Regions from separate parts of the Nocardiopsis sp. MT53 genome, predicted to be linked through region 1. Evidence: riboswitches for the same ligand, from Rfam matches in the RefSeq annotation. Region 1 holds a riboswitch; each other region holds the start of a gene.
What was found. Region 1 has a riboswitch for thiamine pyrophosphate ahead of thiO (glycine oxidase ThiO). Riboswitches for the same ligand answer to the same signal wherever they lie in the genome.
Positions count from the first base shown of each region.

Region 2: it holds a riboswitch for thiamine pyrophosphate, as region 1 does, so the genes downstream of both, thiD (bifunctional hydroxymethylpyrimidine kinase/phosphomethylpyrimidine kinase) here and thiO (glycine oxidase ThiO) in region 1, are expected to answer to the same signal.
Region 3: it holds a riboswitch for thiamine pyrophosphate, as region 1 does, so the genes downstream of both, thiC (phosphomethylpyrimidine synthase ThiC) here and thiO (glycine oxidase ThiO) in region 1, are expected to answer to the same signal.
Region 4: it holds a riboswitch for thiamine pyrophosphate, as region 1 does, so the genes downstream of both, K1J57_RS03660 (ECF transporter S component) here and thiO (glycine oxidase ThiO) in region 1, are expected to answer to the same signal.

Region 1 is NZ_CP080599.1:4,264,165-4,269,549, forward strand. It holds gene pknB (Stk1 family PASTA domain-containing Ser/Thr kinase) at 1-577, opposite strand, end outside; gene K1J57_RS19045 (thiazole synthase) at 1,097-1,855, opposite strand; gene thiS (sulfur carrier protein ThiS) at 1,870-2,085, opposite strand; gene thiO (glycine oxidase ThiO) at 2,091-3,281, opposite strand; TPP riboswitch at 3,315-3,424, opposite strand; gene K1J57_RS19060 (Rv2175c family DNA-binding protein) at 3,525-3,884, shown strand; gene thiE (thiamine phosphate synthase) at 3,961-4,626, shown strand; gene K1J57_RS19070 (ABC transporter permease) at 4,680-5,385, opposite strand, start outside.
Region 2 is NZ_CP080599.1:403,955-409,339, forward strand. It holds gene rocD (ornithine--oxo-acid transaminase) at 1-251, opposite strand, end outside; gene K1J57_RS01710 (acyl-CoA synthetase) at 650-2,362, shown strand; gene K1J57_RS01715 (DedA family protein) at 2,788-3,498, shown strand; TPP riboswitch at 3,542-3,653, shown strand; gene thiD (bifunctional hydroxymethylpyrimidine kinase/phosphomethylpyrimidine kinase) at 3,642-4,445, shown strand; gene K1J57_RS01725 (sodium:alanine symporter family protein) at 4,525-5,385, opposite strand, start outside.
Region 3 is NZ_CP080599.1:3,464,207-3,469,591, forward strand. It holds gene K1J57_RS15460 (DUF3068 domain-containing protein) at 1-801, shown strand, start outside; gene K1J57_RS15465 (SOS response-associated peptidase) at 812-1,669, shown strand; TPP riboswitch at 1,798-1,909, shown strand; gene thiC (phosphomethylpyrimidine synthase ThiC) at 1,903-3,588, shown strand; gene K1J57_RS15475 (class I SAM-dependent methyltransferase) at 4,012-4,833, opposite strand; gene K1J57_RS15480 (sigma-70 family RNA polymerase sigma factor) at 5,189-5,385, shown strand, end outside.
Region 4 is NZ_CP080599.1:866,211-871,595, reverse strand. It holds gene K1J57_RS03665 (transglycosylase domain-containing protein) at 300-2,417, shown strand; TPP riboswitch at 2,575-2,680, shown strand; gene K1J57_RS03660 (ECF transporter S component) at 2,787-3,398, shown strand; gene K1J57_RS03655 (ABC transporter ATP-binding protein) at 3,401-4,954, shown strand; gene K1J57_RS03650 (energy-coupling factor transporter transmembrane protein EcfT) at 4,941-5,385, shown strand, end outside.

The sequences.
Region 1 (5,385 bases):
GCTCGATCTGCTCCGGCGCCAGGTAGGCGGCGGTGCCCATGAGCGTCCCGGTGCGGGTCAGGCCCTGGGTGGACTGCTCCACCGCGCGCGCCAGGCCGAAGTCGGCGACCTTGATCCGGCCGTCCTCGGTGATGAGCACGTTCTCGGGCTTGATGTCGCGGTGCACCATGCCGGCCTGGTGGGCGGCGCCCAGCGCGGCCAGCACCGGCGCCATCACCTGGAGCGCGTCGCGGGCGGACAGCCGCCCCCGCTCCTTGAGCAGGGCGCGCAGGGTGCGCCCCGGCACGTACTCCATCGCCAGGAACACGTGCCCCCGGTCCTCGCCCTGGTCGAAGACCTGGACGACGTTGGGGTGGGAGAGCTTGGCGACGGAGTGCGCCTCGTTGATGAAGCGCTGGACGAAGGTGGGGTCCTGGGCCAGCGAAGGGTGCATGACCTTCAACGCCAGCCGGCGGTCCAGCCTCAGGTCGTGGGCGACGTAGACGGTCGCCATCCCGCCTCCGGCGATCCTGGACTCTACGAAGTAGCGTTGGTCCAGAGTGGCGCCCACGAGCGGGTCGGAAGTCGTCATGTCCACGGCGGAGTAGTGTCCTTGCTGCGGGGAGCGCGGGCTGTCGCGGTCGGTGGCGCGTACCCGACACCGGGTGTCGAACCGACACGATAGCGGAAGCCCGTCCCGGGTCTGCCCCGCGGTTCACGGCCGCGCCGCCCCTGCTCCACGGGGGGTGGGACGCGCGGTCCTGGGTCGTCCTGGGGTGCGCCGGGCCCCGCTTCCGGGCGGTGCGCACCCCTCTTCACGGTAGGGGATGGGGGCAACGCCGCGGTGCCGCCGCACCGGCGGCCTTCCCGATGGCCACCGGTCAGTGCTCTGAACAGCGATGACGCCGTGTGCGGCCGGGTCGGTGCGGTGCGCTCCGGCCTGAGCCGGACCGCCGGTCGGTGACCGCGTCCCCCGTGTATCTTCGTCGCTCGCCGAGCGCATTCGGTTCCGGATCGCTCGCATGATCACGGAAGGGACCCGGTCCCCACGTGTTCGAGGTCTCTTCCGGCGGGCCCCGCCTCCGCCGGAGGCGGGGCCCGCGCGCCGGGGTTCCGCTCAGTCGGCGGCCGGGGAGGAGGCGCGGGCGTGCCGCCGCACGGGGATGCGCCCCGCCAGCCGGGCGGCGCGCCCGGCGCGGACCGCGTCGCGCATCGCCCGGGCCATGAGCACCGGGTCCTCGGCGCGGGTCACCGCGCTGGCCAGCAGCACCGCGTCGCAGCCCAGCTCCATGGCCAGGGCGGCGTCGCTGGCGGTGCCGATCCCGGCGTCCACGATCACGGGGACCCCGGCCTGCTCCACGATCAGCTCCAGGTTGTGCGGGTTGCGGATGCCCAGCCCCGAGCCGATCGGCGCGGCCAGCGGCATCACCGCCGCGCAGCCGACCTGCTCCAGCCGGCGGGCCAGCACCGGGTCGTCGTTGGTGTAGGGCAGCACGGTGAACCCCTCGTCCACCAGCCGCTCGGCGGCCTCCAGCAGCTCCACCGGGTCGGGCAGCAGCGTGTGCTCGTCCGCCACGACCTCCAGCTTCACCCAGTCGGTGTCCAGCGCCTCCCGGCCCAGCCGGGCGGTGCGCACCGCGTCGGCCGCGGTGAAGCACCCGGCGGTGTTGGGCAGCGGGCGGATCCCGTTGCGCTCCAGCACGTCCCAGACCGAGCCGCGGGCGCCCGGGGTGACCCGGCGCATGGCCACGGTGGTCAGCTCGGTGCCGGAGACGGTCAGGGCCTCCTCCAGGACCTCCAGCGAGGGCGCGCCGCCGGTGCCGGTGATGAGCCGGGACCCGAAGGAGACCCCGGCGATGACCAGGGGGTCGTCGATGTGCTCGGTCACGGTCAGCCCCCCTGGACGGCGGTGAGGACGTCGACGCGGTCGCCCGCGCCCAGCCGGGTCCCGGCCCAGGCGGCGCGGCGCACCACCTCGTCGTTGACGGCGACGGCGATGCCGCCGGGGATGGCGCCGCCGTCGGCGGCGGTCAGGTCGCGCACGATCTCCTCGACCGTGGTGGTGTCGGCGGCCTCGCGGCGGTCGCCGTTGACGATCAGCTCCACAACTCTCACTTCCACGTCGTCTCGCCTGCGCGGTCGGCGGCGAACCGCTCCGCGTACTCGGGCAGGGTCCCGGTGGCCAGGGCACGGGCCATGACCTCGCCGGTGACCGGGGTCAGCAGCACCCCGTGCCGGAAGTGCCCCCCGGCCAGGTGCAGGCCGGGGACCCGGGTGGGGCCCAGCAGGGGTTCGTTGTCCGGGGAGCCGGGGCGCAGGCCCACGCAGGTCTCGGTGACCTCCAGCTCGGTCACGCCGGGGACCAGCTCGCGGGCGTCCCGGAGCACCTGCCACAGCCCGCCCGCGGTCAGGGAGGTGTCGTAGCCCAGCTCCTCCTGGGTGGCGCCGATGACGATCTCGCCGTCGGCGCGCGGCACCAGGTAGACGGGGAAGCCCCGGACCAGGCCGCGCACCGTCCGCTCCACGAGGGGCGGCTCCCCGGCGGGCACCCGCGTGCGCAGCAGCTGCCCCTTGACCGGGCGCAGCGGCGGCACGACGGGCTCGGGCAGGTCGATCCGGTCGCTCCAGCACCCGGCGGCGACCACCACCTGGTCGGCGGGCAGCTCCCGGCCGTCGTCCAGGACCGCGCCCAGTCGGGCGCCCCCGGCGCCGGGCGAGCGCACGGCCGTGACACGCCCGCGGACCTCCGCGGCCCCGGCGCGCTCCCCGGCCACCGCCAGGGCGCGCAGCAGCAGGCGCGGGTCCACCGAGTGGTCCTGTGGGGCGAGCACGCCACCGCGCACCGCGGGGGCCAGCATCGGCTCCAGCCGCCGGCACTCCCGACCGCTCAGGCGCTCGGTCTCCACCCCCAGGCGCTTCTGGAGGTCGTGCAGGCGGTCCAGGACCGCCATGTCGTCGGCGTCGAAGCCGACCAGCAGTGTTCCGGTGGTGCGGTAGCCGACGCCGAGCCCGCTCGCGGCCTCCAGTTCGGCGACGAAGTCCGGGTACAGGGAGGCCGACCGGATGCCGAACTCCATGAGGGGCTCCTCGCCGAACACCGCCTCGGTGGCCGGCGTGAGCATGCCCGCCGCGACGGTGGACGCGGCCCGGGCGCCGGCCGGGTCGGTGACGGGGTCGGGTTCGACCAGGGTGACCCGGTGTCCGTCCTGTGCCGCCCGCCAGGCGGTCACGCGGCCGGCCAGGCCGCCGCCGACCACGACGACGCCGTGGCCGCCCTCCGGCCCCCCAGAGGTAGGACGAATCGTGTCGGGGCGCCGTTCGGTCTCAGGGGTGCGCACGGTGCTGCCTCCGCTCCCTTCGCCGGCATGATCCGGATCAGGTTCGTGCGGTCGGGGGCGGCAGCCCCCCTCTCAGCCGGGTCCACCCGGCTCCCGCGGGACGTCTGTGTTCGCCCCACATACTACGGCCCCCGGATCCGGGGGCCGGAGCCGGTGTCCGCGGCGTGCGTGGTGTCCGCGGGACCGGGCCTGTGGCAGATTGGTGGGGTGACATCTAGCGATACCAATCTCGACACCCTGGTCGGCGAGTGGCTGACCCTCAAGGAGGCGGCCGCGCCTCTGGGCGTGAGCCCGAACCGCATCAAGACGCTCATCCGCGAGAACCGGCTCATGGGCGTGGTCCGCGGCGGCGAACTCTCGATCCCGGCCGCCTTCGTCGACGGTGACGACCTCGTGAAGGGGCTGCCCGGTACCCTGGTCCTGCTCAGCGACGCGGGCTACTCCACGGAGGAGGCGCTGCGCTGGCTCTTCACACCGGACGACACGCTGCCCGGGACCCCGATCCAGGCGATGCGCGAGAACCGGGGCACCGAGGTGCGCCGCCGCGCCCAGAGCCTGGCCTTCTGACGCCCCTGCCGGGGTGGGCGCGCCCGCGTCGCCCGCCCCCTTGGGCCCGCCGGGGCCAGGGCCTAGGCTGGTGGGCGTGAGGACCAGCCACGGAACCAGCCTGCGCAAGCGCCTGGACGCATCCCTTCTGTACCTGTGCACCGACGCCCGCCGCGAGCGCGGCGATCTCGCCGAGTTCGCCGACGCCGCGCTGTCCGGGGGAGTGGACATCGTCCAGCTCCGGGACAAGGGCCTGGAGGCGCGCGAGGAGCTCGCGGCCCTGGAGGTGCTGCGGGAGGCGTGCGAACGCCACGGCGCCCTGCTCGCGGTCAACGACCGCGCCGACATCGCCCGCGCGGTGCGCGCCGACGTGCTCCACCTGGGGCAGCGCGACCTGCCGGTGCCCATGGCCCGCGACGTCATCGGGGCCGATCCGCTGATCGGGCGCTCCAACAACGACATCGACACCGCCCGGGCCTGTGCCGAGGAGCCGGGCAGCGACTACTTCTGCGTGGGCCCGGTCTGGGCCACGCCCACCAAGCCGGGCCGCCCGGCGGCCGGGACCGGACTGGTGGAGCGGGCGGCCGCCCTGGGCACCGACCGCCCCTGGTTCGCGATCGGCGGCATCGACCTCGACAACGTCGACCGGGTCCTGGACGCCGGCGCACGCCGGATCGTGGTGGTGCGCGCCGTCACCGAGGCCGAGGACCCGGCGGCCGCGGCCGCGGCCCTGCGCGACCGCGTCGCGGCCCGGCAGGGCTGAGAGCGGGCGGCCCCGATCCCACCGGACCGGGGCCGCCGCCGTACCCGGAGGAGTCAGCGCCGCCCGGCGGCCCGCCGGAACAGCCACCCGGTGAGCGCGGCCCCCGCCAGGCCCAGGCCCGCCAGCCACAGCAGTGCGGCGGCGGCGTGGTCGCCGGGCGCGGTGCCCGAGGTGAGCGCGCGCAGGGTCTCGGTCACCGGTGTGACGGGCTGGTGCGCGGCCACCCCGTGCAGGAACCCCGGCAGCCCCTCCAGCGGAACGAACGCCGTGGACAGGTAGGGCGGGAACAGGGCGACGAACGCGAACGTGGCGGCGGTGTCGGGGCCGCCGGAGGCCAGTCCCCAGGCGGCGGCCAGCACGGTCAGCACCGTGATGTACCCGGCCAGCAGCGCGGCGGCGCCCAGCCACTCCAGGGGACCGGCCTGCGGACGGAAGCCCAGGGCCACCGCCACCGCCAGGACGACCGCCGTGGACAGCAGGTTGCGCAGCACGCTCGCCGCCACGTGGCCGGTGATGACGGCCGAGGCCCGAACCGGCATGGTCCGCAGCCGCCGCACCACCCCCTTGGACAGGTCGGCGTGCACGGCCGTCGCGGTCATCGCCGCCCCGAAGCCGGCGCACAGCAGCATCACGCCCGGGGTGACGTACTCCACGTAGGGACCGCCCGCCATGTCCTGCACGGCGGTCCCGAAGACGGTGACGAACAGCAGCATGATCGCGACCGGGGCCACCACCGCGGTGACGGTCCCGTCGGGGTTG
Region 2 (5,385 bases), 3.3 Mb from region 1:
TTGTGGTGTCCGAAGTTCATGGCCGAGTAGCCGGCCAGGCAGTCCAGGTAGCGCTCGCCCTCCACGTCCGTCACCCAGGCCCCGCGGCCCTCGGCGATGACGACGGGCAGGGGGGCGTAGTTGTGCGCGGAGTGCTCCTGCGCGAGTGCGATGTGGTCCGCGCTGGAGAGTGCGGGTGTGTCGTGTTCGGGAAGTGTCGCGCCGGGGTTCCCGGCGTCGTTCGCCTGCCCCAGGTTCTGGGTGTTGCTCATCCAACCGCTCCGATCACCATTGACCGATGTCAGACACTAGATACCCACCGCGGGGCCCGGTAGAGCCCCCGCCGGAGAGTCCCCAAGAGTTGAGCAGATGACCCGGTGACCCCACAAGGGGTGAGGTGTGTCACAAACGCACGACCGGGCCCGAAATCCGGGCCCCGCCGACGCCCCGGAAAGGCCGTGGAACAGGGCCGTCCGGGCCCTGTGACCGGGCCCGTGAAGTGGGGTGATGCGGTCCACACCCCCGGTGGCGATCGGCTCCCCTCCCGACGGGTACGGTCGGCACACAAGTCATCGACGCGTCGGCCGGAAGCCGGTCGGCGCCGGCGTCCCGCCGCGAGCCCCCGTGCCGTGGACGGCAGCGCCGCATCCGCCGCCAAGGGAGGCCGCCCGTGCGTTCATCGCCCGGACCCGCCGCGCCGCAGACCGCCGCGTCGCCCGCGACGGCCGACCCCGACGCCGCGTTCTCGCTGACCCGGCTGTTCGACGCCGTCGCCGACGCGGTGCCCGAGCGGACCGCCCTGGTCGCCGGGGGTCGCGTCGTCTCCTACGCCGGGTTGCGCGGGCGCGCGGACCGGCTGGCCCGCCACCTGGCGGACGCGGGCGTGCGCCGCGGCGAGCACGTGGCGATCCTGGCCTTCAACCGGGCCGAGTGGACGGAGTCGTTCCTGGGGGTGCTGCGCGCGGGCGCGGTGCCGGTGAACGTCAACTACCGCTACGTGGCGGGCGAGCTGCGCCACGTCCTGGCCGACTCCCACGCGGTGGCGCTGATCGCCGAGGAGTCCCTGGCCGCGACGGTGGCCCGGGTCCGCCCCGACCTGCCCCGGCTGCGCCACGCGGTGCTGCTGGAGGACGGCGCGGGTCCCGCGGCCCGCGAGGCCGTGCGCGCCGCCTTCCCCGGGGCCGTGGGCTACGAGGACGCGCTGGCCGGGGCCCCGCTGGACCGGGCGCTGCCGCCCACCTCGGGCTCGGACCACTACCTGCTGTACACCGGCGGCACCACCGGCTACCCCAAGGGCGTCCTGTGGCGGCAGGCCGACATCTTCCGGGCGGCGATCGAGCGCCGCTCCCCCGGCGCCCCGCGCGCCCGCTCCCCCCGCGACGTGGCCGAACGCGCCCGCGCCTGCTTCCCCCAGCGCATGCTGGTGCTGGGGCCGCTGATGCACGCCGCCGGGCAGTGGAACGCGCTGAGCATGCTGCTGTGCGGCAAGCGCGTGGTGCTGTCCACCGACCGCAGCTTCCGCGCCGAGAGGGTGGTGGCGCTGGCCCACCGGGAGGGCGTGCACACGCTCCAGGTGGTGGGCGACGCGATGGCCCGCCCGCTGGCCCGGCACCTGCTCACCGAGCCCGGCCTGTGCCCGGACCTGTCCGCGGTGCGCTCGGGCGGGACACCGCTGACCCCGCCGGTGCGCGGCCTGTGGCGCGCCTGGCGCGAGGACATCGCCCTGGCCGACTCCTACGGGGGCTCGGAGACCGGGGTGTGCGGTTCGGCGACCGGCGGACAGGACGCCGAGGGCGGCGCGGAGCCGCTGACCGGCTCCCGGGACGGCCGCAGCTTCACCATGGGCGGCAGCATCGCCGTGCTGGACGAGCACCTGCGCCCGGTGCCGCCGGGGTCGGCGGCGGTCGGCCGCATCGCGCGGACCGGCCGGATCCCGCTGGGGTACTACAACGACCCGATCGCCACGGCGCGCACGTTCCCCACCGATGCGGAGGGGCGCCGCTGGGCGCTGTCGGGCGACTTCGGCACCCGGGCCGCCGACGGGTCGATCGTGCTGCTGGGACGCGGCAGCGTCGTCATCAACACGGCGGGCGAGAAGGTGTACCCCGAGGAGGTCGAGGCGGCGCTCAAGGCCCACCCGTCGGTGGAGGACGCCATCGTGGTGCCCGCCCCGGACGAGCTGCTGGGGCAGCGCGTCACCGCGCTGGTGTCGCTGGCCGCGGGCGCGGCGCCGGACGAGCCGGGCCTGCTGGCGTTCTGCCGGGTGCGGCTGGCCGGGTTCAAGGTGCCCCGGACCGTGCACTTCGTGGACCGGGTGCGGCGCACCGCGGTCGGCAAGCAGGACTACCGGTGGGCGTCGTCGGTGGTCCGGGGAGGCGTCTGAGGGGGCCGGAACCGGCCATGCGGGGTCCCGCAGCACTGTGCTGTGGGACTCCTTCTTTTTCGGCTTCTGAGCGGCGGCGTCCCTGCACGACCGAAAAATCGAACAGTGGATGACAAAACGCCTGTTCGCCCCGCCCCTTCCCTCCCCCGGTGCCCCCGATGGCACGGGGTGGGGGAATCCGCACCCCGTCCCCGCGGCCGCCCACAGCGACCGTTTCCGCTTGTACCTTAGGAGAAGGCAGGCCGAGGACGCCCCTGAGCGGGGAGACCGTCCCACCCCGCCCGCACGAGCAGACGAAGGACCCGTGACGGACCGGGCACCCCTGCCGGCCGCGTGAGAGCGGTCCGCACCCCTCCCCAGAACCGGCGGAGTCCTTCCCCTCCCCCAGACCCGCCCGCAAAGCACGAAGAAGAAGAGGAACCCGGATGCCAGCGAATCTGTGGACGATGTCGGCCCTGGCCATGAACACGTCGGTCGAGGAGGAGATCGTCCACGAGTACGAGGGGTTCATCGGGTGGGTCCTGAACCTCATGGTGACCCTGGGCGAGCCCGGTGTGGGCGTGGCCCTGTTCATCGAGACCTTCTTCCCCCCGATGCCCAGTGAGGCCGTCCTGCCCGGCGCGGGCTTCCTCGCCTACGACGGCCAGATGAACGTCTGGCTCGCCATCCTGTGGGCCACCATCGGCTGCCTCGTCGGCGCCTGGGGCTTCTACGCGATCGGCGCGCTGCTGGGCCGCGAACGCACCATGTGGCTGGTCGAGAAGACCCCGCTGCTGGAGATCGGCGACTTCCACAAGGCCGAGAAGTTCTTCGAGCGCTTCGGCGGCATGGCCGTCCTGCTGGGCCGGTGCGTGCCCCTGGTCCGCAGCTTCATCTCCGTCCCGGCCGGCATCGAGCGGATGCCGCTGCTGAAGTTCTCCCTCTACACCGTCATCGGCTCGGCCGTGTGGAACACCATCTGGATCGGCCTGGGCTTCGTCTTCGGCCCGGCCATCAAGCCCATCCTGGTCCAGTGGAGCGGCCTGATCAGCAACATCGTGCTGGTCGTCATCGCCCTGCTGCTGCTGTGGTTCGTGGTGGTCCGGGTCCTCAAGATCGTCCGGGCGCGCGGGGCGCAGAACACGCCCACCGCCTGACCGCCCCACCGGCGGCATCCTCAACCGAAGGACCCTCCCGGGTCCGCACGGCGCGGGGTGCCGGGGCGCGGCCGACCGGCCGCGCCCCGGCTGAGAGCACACCCGTCGAACCTGCCCTAGTTAGCACTAGCGAAGGAACGCCCATGAGCGCGTACAACATCGTGTCCATCGCCGGCAGCGACCCCAGCGGGGGCGCCGGGATCCAGGCCGACCTCAAGGCCTTCTCCGCCCACGGGACGTTCGGGATGAGCGTGATCGCCGCGCTCACCGCGCAGTCCACCCGGGGCGTCACCGGGGTCCACCCCGTCCCCGCCGACTTCGTGGTCCGCCAGATGGACACCCTCTTCTCCGACGCGACCGTGCACGCGGTCAAGGTCGGGATGCTCGGCACCGCCGAGATCACCGAGGCCGTCGCCGAGGCGATCGGGCGGCACGGGCTGCCCAACGTCGTGGTCGACCCGGTGATGGTGGCCAAGAGCGGCGACCGGCTGCTGGAGGCCTCGGCCACCAAGGCGCTGCGCACCGCGCTGCTGCCCCGCGCCGACCTGATCACCCCCAACCTGCCCGAGGCCGCCGACCTGCTGGAGGAGGACGAGGCGACGGACCTGGAGGGGATGCGCGCCCAGGCCCGCCGCCTGCTGGAGCTGGGCCCGCGCCGGGTGCTGCTCAAGGGCGGCCACCTGGAGGGCGGGGAGAGCGTGGACGTCCTGGTGTCCCGGGACGGAGAGCACCGGGAGTTCTCCGCGCCCCGCGTGGACACCCGCAACACCCACGGCACCGGCTGCACCCTGTCGTCGTCCATCGCGGCGCTGCTGCCGCAGCGCCCGGACGCGGCCTCCGCCGTGGCCGACGCCAAGGCCTACCTGACCGAGGCCCTGCGCCGCGCCGACGAGATCGACGCGGGCGGCGGCCAGGGCCCCGTCCACCACTTCCACGCCTGGTGGTGACCCGGGCACGGGAACGCGAGAGGGGGACCGGCCCGAGCGGCCGGTCCCCCTTTTCCCGTTCCACGGCGTGCCGTGGCGGCTAGCCCTTGACGACGTCGTCCATCAGGGCGTCGGGGTTCTTCCAGTCCGGGTGGGCGAAGAACTTCCTGGTCTCCGCCACCACGAGCGGCGACAGCACCAGCAGGCCCACCAGGTTGGGCAGCGCCATCAGGCCGTTGGCGATGTCGCTGAACAGCCACACCGAGTCCAGGCTGGCCACGGAGCCGACGAACACGACGACGATGAACAGGAGCCGGTAGGGCAGCACGAAGCGCCGGCCCACCAGGAACTCGATGCACCGGTCGCCGTAGTAGGACCAGCCGAGCAGGGTCGTGAAGGCGAACACCGCGACGGAGATCGCCACGACCACCGCGCCCGCGGGGGCCAGGGACGGGCTGATGGCCTCCAGGCCCTGCGTCATCGCCTGGCTGGTGAGCAGGGAGCCGTCCTCGGCGTTCTCGCCCTGCCAGACACCGGTGGTGATGATGACCATGCAGGTCATGGTGACCACGATGATGGTGTCGATGAAGGTCTGGGTCATGGAGACCATGGCCTGGCGGACCGGCTGCCGGGTCTTGGCCGCGGCGGCGGCGATGCCGCCGGTGCCCAGGCCCGACTCGTTGGAGAAGATGCCGCGCGCGAAGCCCATCTGGATGGCGATCAGCACGGTGGAGCCGGCGAAGCCGCCGGCGGCCGCGGTGCCGGTGAAGGCGTCGGTGACCACGAGCTGGAGCGCGGGCAGGAGCTGCGCCCAGTTGGCGGCGAGCACGGCCAGGCAGATGCCGACGTAGCCGATGATCATGATCGGCACGAGCGCGGAGGCGACCCGGCCGATGCTCTTGATGCCGCCGAGGATGACCGCGGCGGTCAGCACCATGAGGACGAGGCCGATGATCCAGGT
Region 3 (5,385 bases), 800 kb from region 1:
AACACGTCCGTCAGCGCCCAGGCCCACGGCCCGGACTGGTCGGCCTGGGAGATGTCGGTGGACACCGTCGCCGAGGGCGCGATGATCGACCACTGGAGCCGCCGGGCCATCGTCGACCGGGACACCGGCCGCGCCGTCAACTGCTGCGGCGAGCACGTGAACGGCGACCGGGCGGTCCGCCAGGCAGGGCTGGTGTTCTCCTGGCCCCCCGGGGTGGGGGAGGCCGACCACCCTTTCTACGACGCCGAGGTGCGGGCCGCGCCCGTCATGGAGTTCCAGGGGACCGACGAGGTCGCCGGGCTGACCGTGCGCCGCTACACCCAGGAGATCCCCGCGACCCAGGTGCCCGAGTCGGCCCGCGAGGTCCCCGCGTGGCTGTTCACCCCCGGCGCGGAGGGCACGGTCACCGCCGGCCGCTGGCTGGAGCTCACGCGCACCTACTGGGTGGAGCCGGTGTCCGGCACGGTCGTCAACGCCCACGAGGCGCGGCTGGAGACGCTGCGCCCGCAGAACGCCTCCGGCGAGGCGCACCTGCTCTACGCGGAACTGGGCCTGCGGGAGAACCAGATCGCGGGCCGCGCCGAGCAGGCCCGGGTGCGCTCCCTGCTGCTGCGCTCCCTGGACTCGTGGGCGCCCTGGGCCCTGGGCCCGGCCGGCGGCCTGCTGCTGGTCGCCGGGGGCGCGATCGCCCTGCGCGACCGCTCCCGGGACGCGGGCCGCGACGGCCGCGGGGGCGCGGAGGGGGCGGGAGCGCCCGCGGATTCGGATGTCACGGATGGGAAGCGGGTGCCGTCGGCGTAGGATCGGACGCATGTGCGGTCGTTATGCCCAGTCCAGGAACGTGCAGCAGCTCCGGCTCGACTTCGGCCTCCCGGAGGAGTCCCTGCCCGGCGAGGACGTGGACACCCGCGCCTGGCCGCCGCTGGAGGAGCTGGAGCCGGACTACAACATCTCGCCCGGCCGCCCGGTGTACGCCGTCCTCGGCCCGCCCCCGCAGGGCGGGGAGGAGGCCGAGCCCGGGCCGCGCTCCCTGCACACCCTGCGCTGGGGGCTGATCCCCTCCTGGGCCAAGGACCGCAACATCGGCTACCGGATGATCAACGCGCGCAGCGAGACCGTCGCCGACAAGCCCGCGTTCCGCACGGCGTTCCGGCGCCGCCGCTGCCTGCTGCCCGCCGACGCCTACTACGAGTGGCAGCTCGTCGGCAGGGACGGCACGGTCCAGGCCAGCACCTCGCCCGCCACCGACCCCGACCACAAGAAGCGCAAGGCCAAGGCGGACAAGAAGCCCTACTCCGTCCACTACCCCGGCGGCGGCGAGCCGCTGGCGATGGCCGGGATCTTCGAGCGCTGGCGCGACCCCGAGGCCCCCGAGGAGGACCCGGCGGGCTGGGTGTGGAGCTGCGCCGTCATCACCACCGAGGCCGCCCCCGCGCTCGCGCACATCCACGAGCGGATGCCCGTCATCGTGCCCCGGCAGGACTGGGCGGCGTGGCTGGACCCGGGCACCGGGCCCGACGAGCTGATGCACATCATGGCCGACACCCCGGCGGACCGGCTCGTCGCGGACGAGGTGTCCACCGACGTCAACACCATCAAGAACAACCGCCCCGACCTGCTCACGCCGCTGGCGGCCGGGTCGGGGCCGGAGCCGGACACCCTCTTCTGACCCCCGGGGTCCGCCTCCGGGGCTCTCTGCACCCCTGGACGGGACCGGGGTGTCCCTGTGTACAGTGTCCGGGGCCGCCCGTGAACGCGGGCGCGCCCGGGCACGGTCCGACCGTGCCCCACAACGGGATAACGCAACGCGGGAGCTCGCGCCATGGCGGGCTGAGAGGGCGGCTCAACGGTGTCGCCGACCGCAGAACCTGTTCGGGTAATTCCGACGTAGGGAGGCATGCCATGACGGCTTCGCAGAGCCGTGACACCGGTCCCACCACCGGGGAGCACCGGGTGACCACTGGTCCCATCATGGGATCATCCAAGGTCTACCGGGACATCGAGACCCCCGAGGGCTTCACCCTCCGGATCCCCGGGCGCCGGGTGGGACTCACCGACGGCGGCCATTTCGACCTGTACGACACCTCCGGCCCCTACACCGACGACACCGCACACATCGACGTCCGCGCCGGGCTGCCCGCCCTGCGCGGGGAGTGGATCCGCTCCCGCACCCCCGTCAACGGGGCCGACACCCAGCTCGCCCACGCCAAGGCCGGGACCATCACCCCCGAGATGAGGTTCGTGGCCGAGCGCGAGGGCCTGGACCCCGAGTTCGTCCGTTCCGAGGTGGCGGTGGGCCGGGCGGTCATCCCCGCCAACCGCCGCCACCCCGAGTCCGAGCCGATGGTCATCGGTAAGAACTTCCTGGTCAAGATCAACGCCAACATCGGCAACTCGGCCGTCACCTCCTCGGTGGAGGAGGAGGTCGAGAAGATGGTGTGGGCCACCCGCTGGGGCGCCGACACGATCATGGACCTGTCCACCGGCAAGCGCATCCACGAGACCCGCGAGCGCATCCTGCGCAACTCGCCCGTGCCGGTCGGCACCGTCCCCATCTACCAGGCGCTGGAGAAGGTCGACGGGGACCCGGCCCGGCTGTCCTGGGAGGTCTACCGCGACACGGTGATCGAGCAGTGCGAGCAGGGCGTGGACTACATGACCGTGCACGCGGGCGTCCTGCTGCGGTACGTGCCGCTCACCGCCCGCCGGGTCACCGGCATCGTCTCGCGCGGCGGCTCCATCATGGCCGCCTGGTGCCTGGCCCACCACCGGGAGAGCTTCCTGTACACCCACTTCGAGGAGCTGTGCGAGATCCTCCGGGAGTACGACGTCACGTTCTCGCTCGGCGACGGGCTGCGGCCCGGCTCCATCGCCGACGCCAACGACGAGGCCCAGTTCGCGGAGCTGCGCACCCTGGGCGAGCTCACCCACATCGCCCGCGCCCACGACGTGCAGGTGATGATCGAGGGCCCCGGGCACGTGCCCATGCACAGGATCGCGGAGAACGTGCGGCTGGAGGAGGAGCTGTGCGGTGAGGCGCCGTTCTACACCCTCGGCCCCCTGACCACCGACATCGCGCCGGGCTACGACCACATCACCTCGGCGATCGGCGCCGCCCAGATCGGGTGGTACGGCACCGCGATGCTCTGCTACGTCACCCCCAAGGAGCACCTGGGGCTGCCGGACCGCGACGACGTCAAGACCGGCGTCATCACCTACAAGCTCGCCGCCCACGCCGCCGACCTGGCCAAGGGGCACCCGCGGGCGCAGGAGTGGGACGACGAGCTGTCCAGGGCGCGGTTCGAGTTCCGGTGGAAGGACCAGTTCCACCTGTCGCTGGACCCGGAGACGGCGACGGCGTACCACGACGAGACGCTGCCCGCCGAGCCGGCCAAGACCGCGCACTTCTGCTCCATGTGCGGGCCCAAGTTCTGCTCGATGAAGATCACGCAGGACGTGCGCCGCTACGCGGCGGAGAACGGGCTGGACACGGTCGAGGCCATCCAGCGGGGGATGGCCGACAAGTCCGCCGAGTTCGGGGAGCAGGGCGGGCGGGTGTACCTGCCCCTCACCGAACGGTCCGGGTGACCCCGGGGCCCTGACGGCCCGGACGCGCACCGGGCGTCCCTGAACGGGCCGGCGGCACCGCCGCCGGCCCCCTCCCCGCTCGGCGCGGCCGTGCCGCCGACGGCCCTCGAGGGTCGGAGCCTTCGGTGCTGCGTCCAGGTCCTCGTCGACCGCCGGCCCCGACGGACGGCCCACGCCGCGCTTTCCCGTGGACGCCTCCTCCGGGCCTCTTCCCTTGGGCGCCTCCTCCGGGCCCCCGGAGCCCCCACGGCCCAGGGGAGCGTTCGGGGAGCGGGCGCCAGGGCGTGTTCGGCGGGTCGTTCCGGGTCGCGGCCGCGAGACCGCCTCTCGCCGCGCCGACCCTCCTGTGAGAGATCGCCCCGCGACCGCTCCCGGCATCCGGCGCGAGCGCCGGAACGCTCGGGAGCGTTCGGGGAGCGGGCGCTAGAGGGGCTTGCGGGCCGCGGCGACGAGGTGGACGCCGACGTAGTCGTCGGACTCGGTGGCGCGCAGCTCCATCTCGACCAGCCGGTTCATCGAACGCGGGTCGCGGGCCAGCATCATCTCCACCGTGGACGCCGACAGCACCGTGCGGGGCTTGATCCACTCCAGTTCCAGGCCCGCCTCGGTGAGGGTGTCGGTGAGCTGCTCGGCGGTGAAGCAGCGGGTGATGGACCCGTCGGGCCAGGGCACCAGCAGGACGTCGGCGCTGGGCGCGTGGCTCAGCTCGGGCCAGCAGTCCTGCTCGGCGAGCAGGGCCATGCCCAGCACCACCGAGTCGACGCACAGCAGGACCCGGCCGCCGGGCCGCAGCACCCGGGCGATCTCGGCCACCGACTCCTCGGTGGCCAGCTGCCGGGACAGCACCCGGTTGTCGGCGATCACCCCGTCGAAGCTCTCGGCGGCCAGGAAGCGCGGGAACGCCGCGTCCCCCACGATCTGGCGCAGCCGCCCGCGGCGGGCCGGGCGGGGCACCGCGGCGCGTCCGTTGACCAGGCGCAGCGGCCTGCGCACCGCAGAGTCCGCGGAGGGCAGCAGGGCGACCACGTCGTGTCCCGCGGCGACGGCGCGCGGAGTCCCCTGGTAGTCCGGGCTGGACAGGTCCAGCAGCCGGGAGGGGGCCTCCGGGAGCCAGCGGGCGATCTGCGCCTCGGCGACGGCCCAGTAGAACCGCCAGTAGTCGGAGAGCCGGTCGGGGGTGGCGAACTGGGCCGCCGGTGACCGGGGGCGGTCGGAGGCCGGAGTCGAGGACGGTCGCACGTGCACTCCTCTCCCATCCTTCAAAGGGTCTTACCCGCACTCTGCCATGCCTCACCTCCCCTGACGCGTCCGATCGGCGAAGTTCCGCGAGGAGGGGACCTTCGACCCGTGTCCGGACCGGAATCAGCGGGCGGCGGCCGTTGTTGTGACCGAACACCGCGACCGGGGAGGGCCCCGGTCCCACCGCCACCAGGGATTTTCCGAGGAGGACCGCCAGACCATGCCGATCGCCGGTGCTTGCCTCGAACGCGAGGAGGCGTTGTCCACGCCACGTGGTGCCGATGCGCGGCCCCGTGCCGGGGAACCGTATCTTGGAGGTACGGATTTCCCAGCCGGGACCAGTGCGAGGAGGCCGACGGGCTTGGATCAGGGCCAGGAGACAGCCGAGGAGCGGGAAGAGCGCTTCGAGAGGGATGTGCTTCCCTTTCTCGACCAGCTCTACTCCGCGGCGCTGCGCATGACCCGCAACCCCGCCGACGCGGAGGATCTCGTACAGGAGACCTTCGCCAAGGCGTTCGGTTCGTTCCACCAGTTCAAGGAGGGGACGAATCTCAAGGC
Region 4 (5,385 bases), 3.4 Mb from region 1:
GTCGGAATGATCCACGGAAGTCGGCTAGTCCAGGATCCGGTGCATCGGTGCGGCGGGCCGTGCCGTGCGGCTTCGTTTCGTCTCGATGTCGAGAAATTGAAATGCCCGTTTCGTTGAGTAGTGCACCTGGCGTGAGCGATGTCCGATCTGTTGGCTTTGCCATGGATTGATGAAGAGTTTCAGTGACACGCCCGATCCCGCGCCGTCCGTGGCGGCCCGTCCCTGCGAGGGTGGTCGACGCAGCAGTGCCCCGCCCGTGCCGAGCGCGGGCGGGGGCCACACGGCGTTGGGGGGACGACGTGACGGAGCCGAACCGGAAGGGCCGGCCGGAGGAGAGACGCAGGACGATCCTGGGGCTGGCGGGCACGGGCGCGCTGGCGGGGCTGCTGACCGCGGCGCTGATCCTGCCCTGGGCGGGCGGCCTGGGGCTGGCCGCCCGCGACGCCGCGGCCGGGTTCATGGCGCTGCCCGCCGACCTGGAGATCCACCGCCTGACCGAGCGGGTCCTCATCACCGACGTCGACCACGAGCCCATCGCCGAGGTGGCCCGGCGCGAACGCGAGGTCGTCGGCCTGGCGGACATCAGCCCCTGGGTCCCGGCCGCGCTGATGGCGATCGAGGACGAGCGGTTCTACGAACACGCCGGGCTCGACCTGCGCGGCCTGCTGCGCGCCGCCACGCGCACCGCGCAGGGCGACACCCAGGGCGGCTCGACCATCACCCAGCAGTACGTCAAGAACCTGCTCATCGAGCAGGCCACCGACGAGGAGGGGGTGCGGCGCGCCAGCGAGCGGACCCTGGTCCGCAAGCTCGTCGAGCTGCGCTACGCCATCGACGTCGAGGACCGCCTGAGCAAGGACGAGATCATGGAGGGCTACCTCAACCTCGCCTACTTCGGCTCCGGCGCCCACGGCATCGAGATCGCGGCCCGCCGCTACTTCTCGACCACCGCGGACCGGCTGGACCCCGGCCAGGCGGCGACCCTCGTGGGCCTGGTGCGCGCCCCCTCCTACTACGACCCGCTGGCCAACCCCGAGGCCGCCGCCGAACGGCGCGACCTGGTGCTCGACCGCATGGTCGCCACCGGCCACCTGTCCGAGGGGGAGGCCGACCGGTACCGCGGGGCCGACCTGCGGCTGGACCCCACGCCGCGCGGCGGCAGCTGCTACCACAGCGATCAGCCGTTCTTCTGCGACTACGTGATGCGCTGGCTCCAGGACTCCGAGGAGCTGGCCGAGGACCCCGCGGAGCGCGAGTTCCTGCTCGGGCGCGGCGGCATCACCGTGCGCACCACCCTGGACTCGGGGATGCAGGCGGCCGCGCAGGAGGCCATCGACTCCCGGGTGCCCCCGGGGGACACCACCAAGTTCGCCGCGCAGGTACTGGTGGAGCCCGGGACCGGCAAGGTCCGGGCGATGGCCCAGAACATGCGGTACGGGTTCGACGAGGAGGAGGTCGGGACGACCTCCATCAACCTGGCCGTCGACCATGAGGACGGCGGCTCGCACGGGTACCAGGCGGGGTCCACGTTCAAGGCGTTCACCCTGGCCGCGGCGCTCGACAAGGGGCTGAAGTACGGGACCAGCTTCGACTCGCCCAAGAGCGTCTCCGTGAGCGGGATGGCCAACTGCGAGGGCGGGACGATGTCCACGTGGAAGGTGAACAACGCGGGCGAGAGCGACGCGGGCTCGCACAACATGATCAGCGGGACCAAGGGGTCGGTGAACACCTACTTCGCCCAGCTCCAGCGGCGGGTGGGGCTGTGCGAGACCGCCGAGATGGCCGAGCGGACCGGCATCCACCGCGCCGACGGCGAGCCGCTGGGCGTGTGGAGCTCCTTCACCCTGGGCGACCAGGAGGTCTCCCCGCTCACCGTCGCCAACGCCTACGCCACCTTCGCCGCGCGGGGCGAGTACTGCGAGCCGCGCCCGGTGTCCTCCGTGACCGTCGGCCGCGAGGGCGACGAGGACTTCCGCGAGATCCGGATGCGCTCGCACTGCGAGGAGGGGGCGGTGCCGACCCACGTGGCCGACGGCGTCAACCACCTGCTCCAGCAGACCTTCAAGGGCGGCACCGCGAACGGCCTGGGCATCGGCCGCCCGGCCGCGGGCAAGACCGGCACCACCGACAGCGCGGCCTACGCCTGGTTCGCCGGGTACACGCCCAACCTGGCCTCGGCCGTGGTGGTCGGCGACATCCGGGGCGGTGAGCAGAACCCGCTCCAGGGGGTGTGGATCGGCGGCCGGTACTACGGGATCGTCTACGGCGGCACGCTGCCGGGGCCGATCTGGCAGGCCACGATGAACCGCGCCGCGGCCGACCTGCCCGCGGAGTCCTTCGCCCCGTCGCCGCCCCGCTTCGGCGACCCGTCGGCGGCCCCGCCCAAGAAGAAGGAGGAGGGCGACGAGGACGCCTGACCGCAAGGCGCGGAGGGGCCCGGGAGGGCCCTCCGGAGCAGTCCCCGGGGAGGGGACGGGGGCCGGTCCCGGTTCGGGGCCGGCCCCCGCGGCGTCCCGGGAGGTGAGACGGGACGGCGCAGGACTGGCCTTCTCCGGCATATGGCGCATAATGGTGGCGAACCGACAGGGGAGCGCGTGAGCGCTGAGAGTGCGGAGAGTCCGCAGACCCTTACACACCTGATCCGGGTAATGCCGGCGAAGGAAGTCGTGGGAACCGCCACCGGTGGCGCGTCTCGCGCGCCGGAGGTCCGCTTCCGGCGCCGCAGTGCCCCGGTGCCGCTCTTGGCCGTATCCGCCCCTCGTCACACCGACGAAGGGACACATCGAATGGGCACCGACACCACCCCCGGTGGCACCTGGGCCGACATCAGGTCGCGGGCACGCGGCTGGCGCACCGTCGACATCGTCGTCGCCGCCGTGCTGGGCGTCGCCGTCGGCGTCGTGTTCTGGCTCTGGAACATCGTCTGGTCCATCACCACCCCGCTGTTCGCGGCGTTCCCGCCCGGGCAGGCGGCCGTCTACGGCATGTGGCTGATCTCCGGCGTCCTGGGCGGGCTCATCATCCGCAGGCCCGGCGCCGCCCTGCTGACCTCGATCGCCGCCGCCTCGGTGTCGGCGGTCCTGGGAACCCAGTGGGGGGTCATGGTCCTCCTCGACGGCACCCTCCAGGGCATCCTGCCCGAGCTGGTCTTCCTGGCCTTCGGCTACCGCCGCTGGGGCATGGGCGTCGCCGTCCTGGCCGCCGCCGTCGCCGGGATCTCCCCGGCGATCCGCGACAACATCGCCTACAACGTCACCTGGCCGCTGCACTACCAGGTGATCTACGGGGTCATCGTGGTGATCAGCGCCGCGGTCATCGCCGGGGTCGGCGCGCGCCTGCTCACCACCGCCCTGGCCCGCTCCGGCGCGCTGGCCCCCTTCGCCTCGGCCAAGGGCTGACCGTGGCCGACCGAGGACGCCCGGGCGCCCGCGTCGAGCTCTCCGGCTGGGGATGGCGGCACGCGGGCCGCGACGCGTACACCCTGCGGGGCGTCGACCTGGCCGTCGGGCCCGGTGAACGGGTGCTGCTGCTCGGCGCCTCCGGCACCGGCAAGTCCACCCTGCTGCACGCCCTGGCCGGGCTCACCGGCGACGACGGCGCCATCGGCGGAGAGGAGGAGGGCCTGCTCCTGGTGGACGGGGAGCGGGCCCGCCGCGGCCGGGCCGAGGTCGGGCTGGTCGCCCAGGACCCCGAGTCGCAGATCGTCATGGCCCGGGCCGGGGACGACGTCGCCTTCGGCCCGGAGAACCTGGGCGTGCCGCCGGAGGAGATCCGCGAGCGGGTGGGCGAGGCGCTGGAGGCCGTCGGTTTCCCCTACGGTCCGCGCCACCCCACCGGTGCGCTGTCGGGCGGCGAGAAGCAGCGCCTGGTCATCGCCGGGGCGATGGCGATGCGCCCGCGCCTGCTGCTGCTCGACGAGCCCACCGCCAACCTCGACCCGGACGGGGCCGCCCTCGTGCGCGGGGTGCTCGCCCGCCTGCTGGAGCGGACCTCCGCGACGATGGTGCTGGTGGAGCACCGGGTCGCCGAGGTCGTGGACCTGGTGGACCGGGTGGTCGTGCTGGAGGCCGGGGGCGGCGTGGCCGCCGACGGCCCGCCGCGCGAGGTGTTCGCCGCCCACGGCGCCGCGCTGGCCGCGCAGGGCGTGTGGGTGCCCGGGCACGAGCCCGACCCCTCCCTGGCAGCCGCCCCCGGCGGCCCGGTGCTGCTGCGGGCCGCCGGGGTGGACGCCCGCACCCCGCCCGGGCTGGGCGTGCGCGTCCCGCCCCGGCGCACGGTCCTGGAGGACGTGGACGTCGCGGTGCGGGCCGGGACCGCCACCGCGCTGACCGGGCCCAACGGCGCCGGCAAGTCCACGCTGCTCACCCTGCTGGCCGGGCTGTCCCGGCCCCACCGCGGCGCCGTCCTCCCGCACGGCCCGCTGGCCGACGCCGACCGGCGGCCGCTGGCGCGCTGGCCGGCACGCAGGCTGGCCCGGCACGTGGGCACCGTGTTCCAGCACGCCGAGGACCAGTTCGTCACCGGCACCGTCCGGGACGAGCTGAGGTTCGCCCCGCTGCGCGCCGGGAGGGGCGAGGCGGAGACCGAGGCGTGGGTCGGCGAGCTGCTGGAGCGCCTGCGGCTGACCGCGCTGGCCGACGTGCACCCGTACACGCTGTCCGGGGGAGAGAAACGGCGGCTTTCGGTCGCCACCGCGCTGAGTTCCGGCCCTTCGCACGCCCCCGACGTGCTGGTCCTGGACGAGCCCACCTTCGGCCAGGACACCCGGACCTGGACCGAGCTGGTGGAACTGCTCGGCGGACTGCGGGCCGAGGGCCGCGCCGTCGTCATGGCCACCCACGACGAGCTGCTGCTGCGCCGCCTGGCCGACGTGCGGATCCGGGTCGCCGGCGGCCGGGCCGAGGAGACGGGCCGCGCCGACGCGGCGGAGGGGGGCACCCGTGGCCGACCGTGAGACCGCCGCGCCGGTCGCGGACGCGCTGACCTTCGACGCGCCCGGGGACGGCGGCGCCCGCACCTGGCTGACCCGGTTCAACCCCGCGGCCAAGCTGCTGGCCGCGCTGGTCCTGGGCCTGGGCCTGGTCCCGGCGGTGGACGCCGTCACCGGCGGCGTGGTGCTGCTGGGCGTGCTGGCCCTGGTGCCGTTCAGCGGCCTGGACCGGCGCACCCTGCTGGTCCTGGGCGGGCCGTTCGTCCTCATGGGCCTGTCCAGCGGCCTGGTCAACTACCTGTACGGCGAGGAGGGCCTGGAGGGGGCGGTGGGGGCGGCGGTGCGCCTGCTGGCCATCGCCCTGCCCGGGCTGCTCGCCGCCGCCGGGAGCGACCCCACCGACATGGCCGACGGCCTGGTGCAGAGGCTGAGGGTGCCCGAGCGCCCGGCCATGG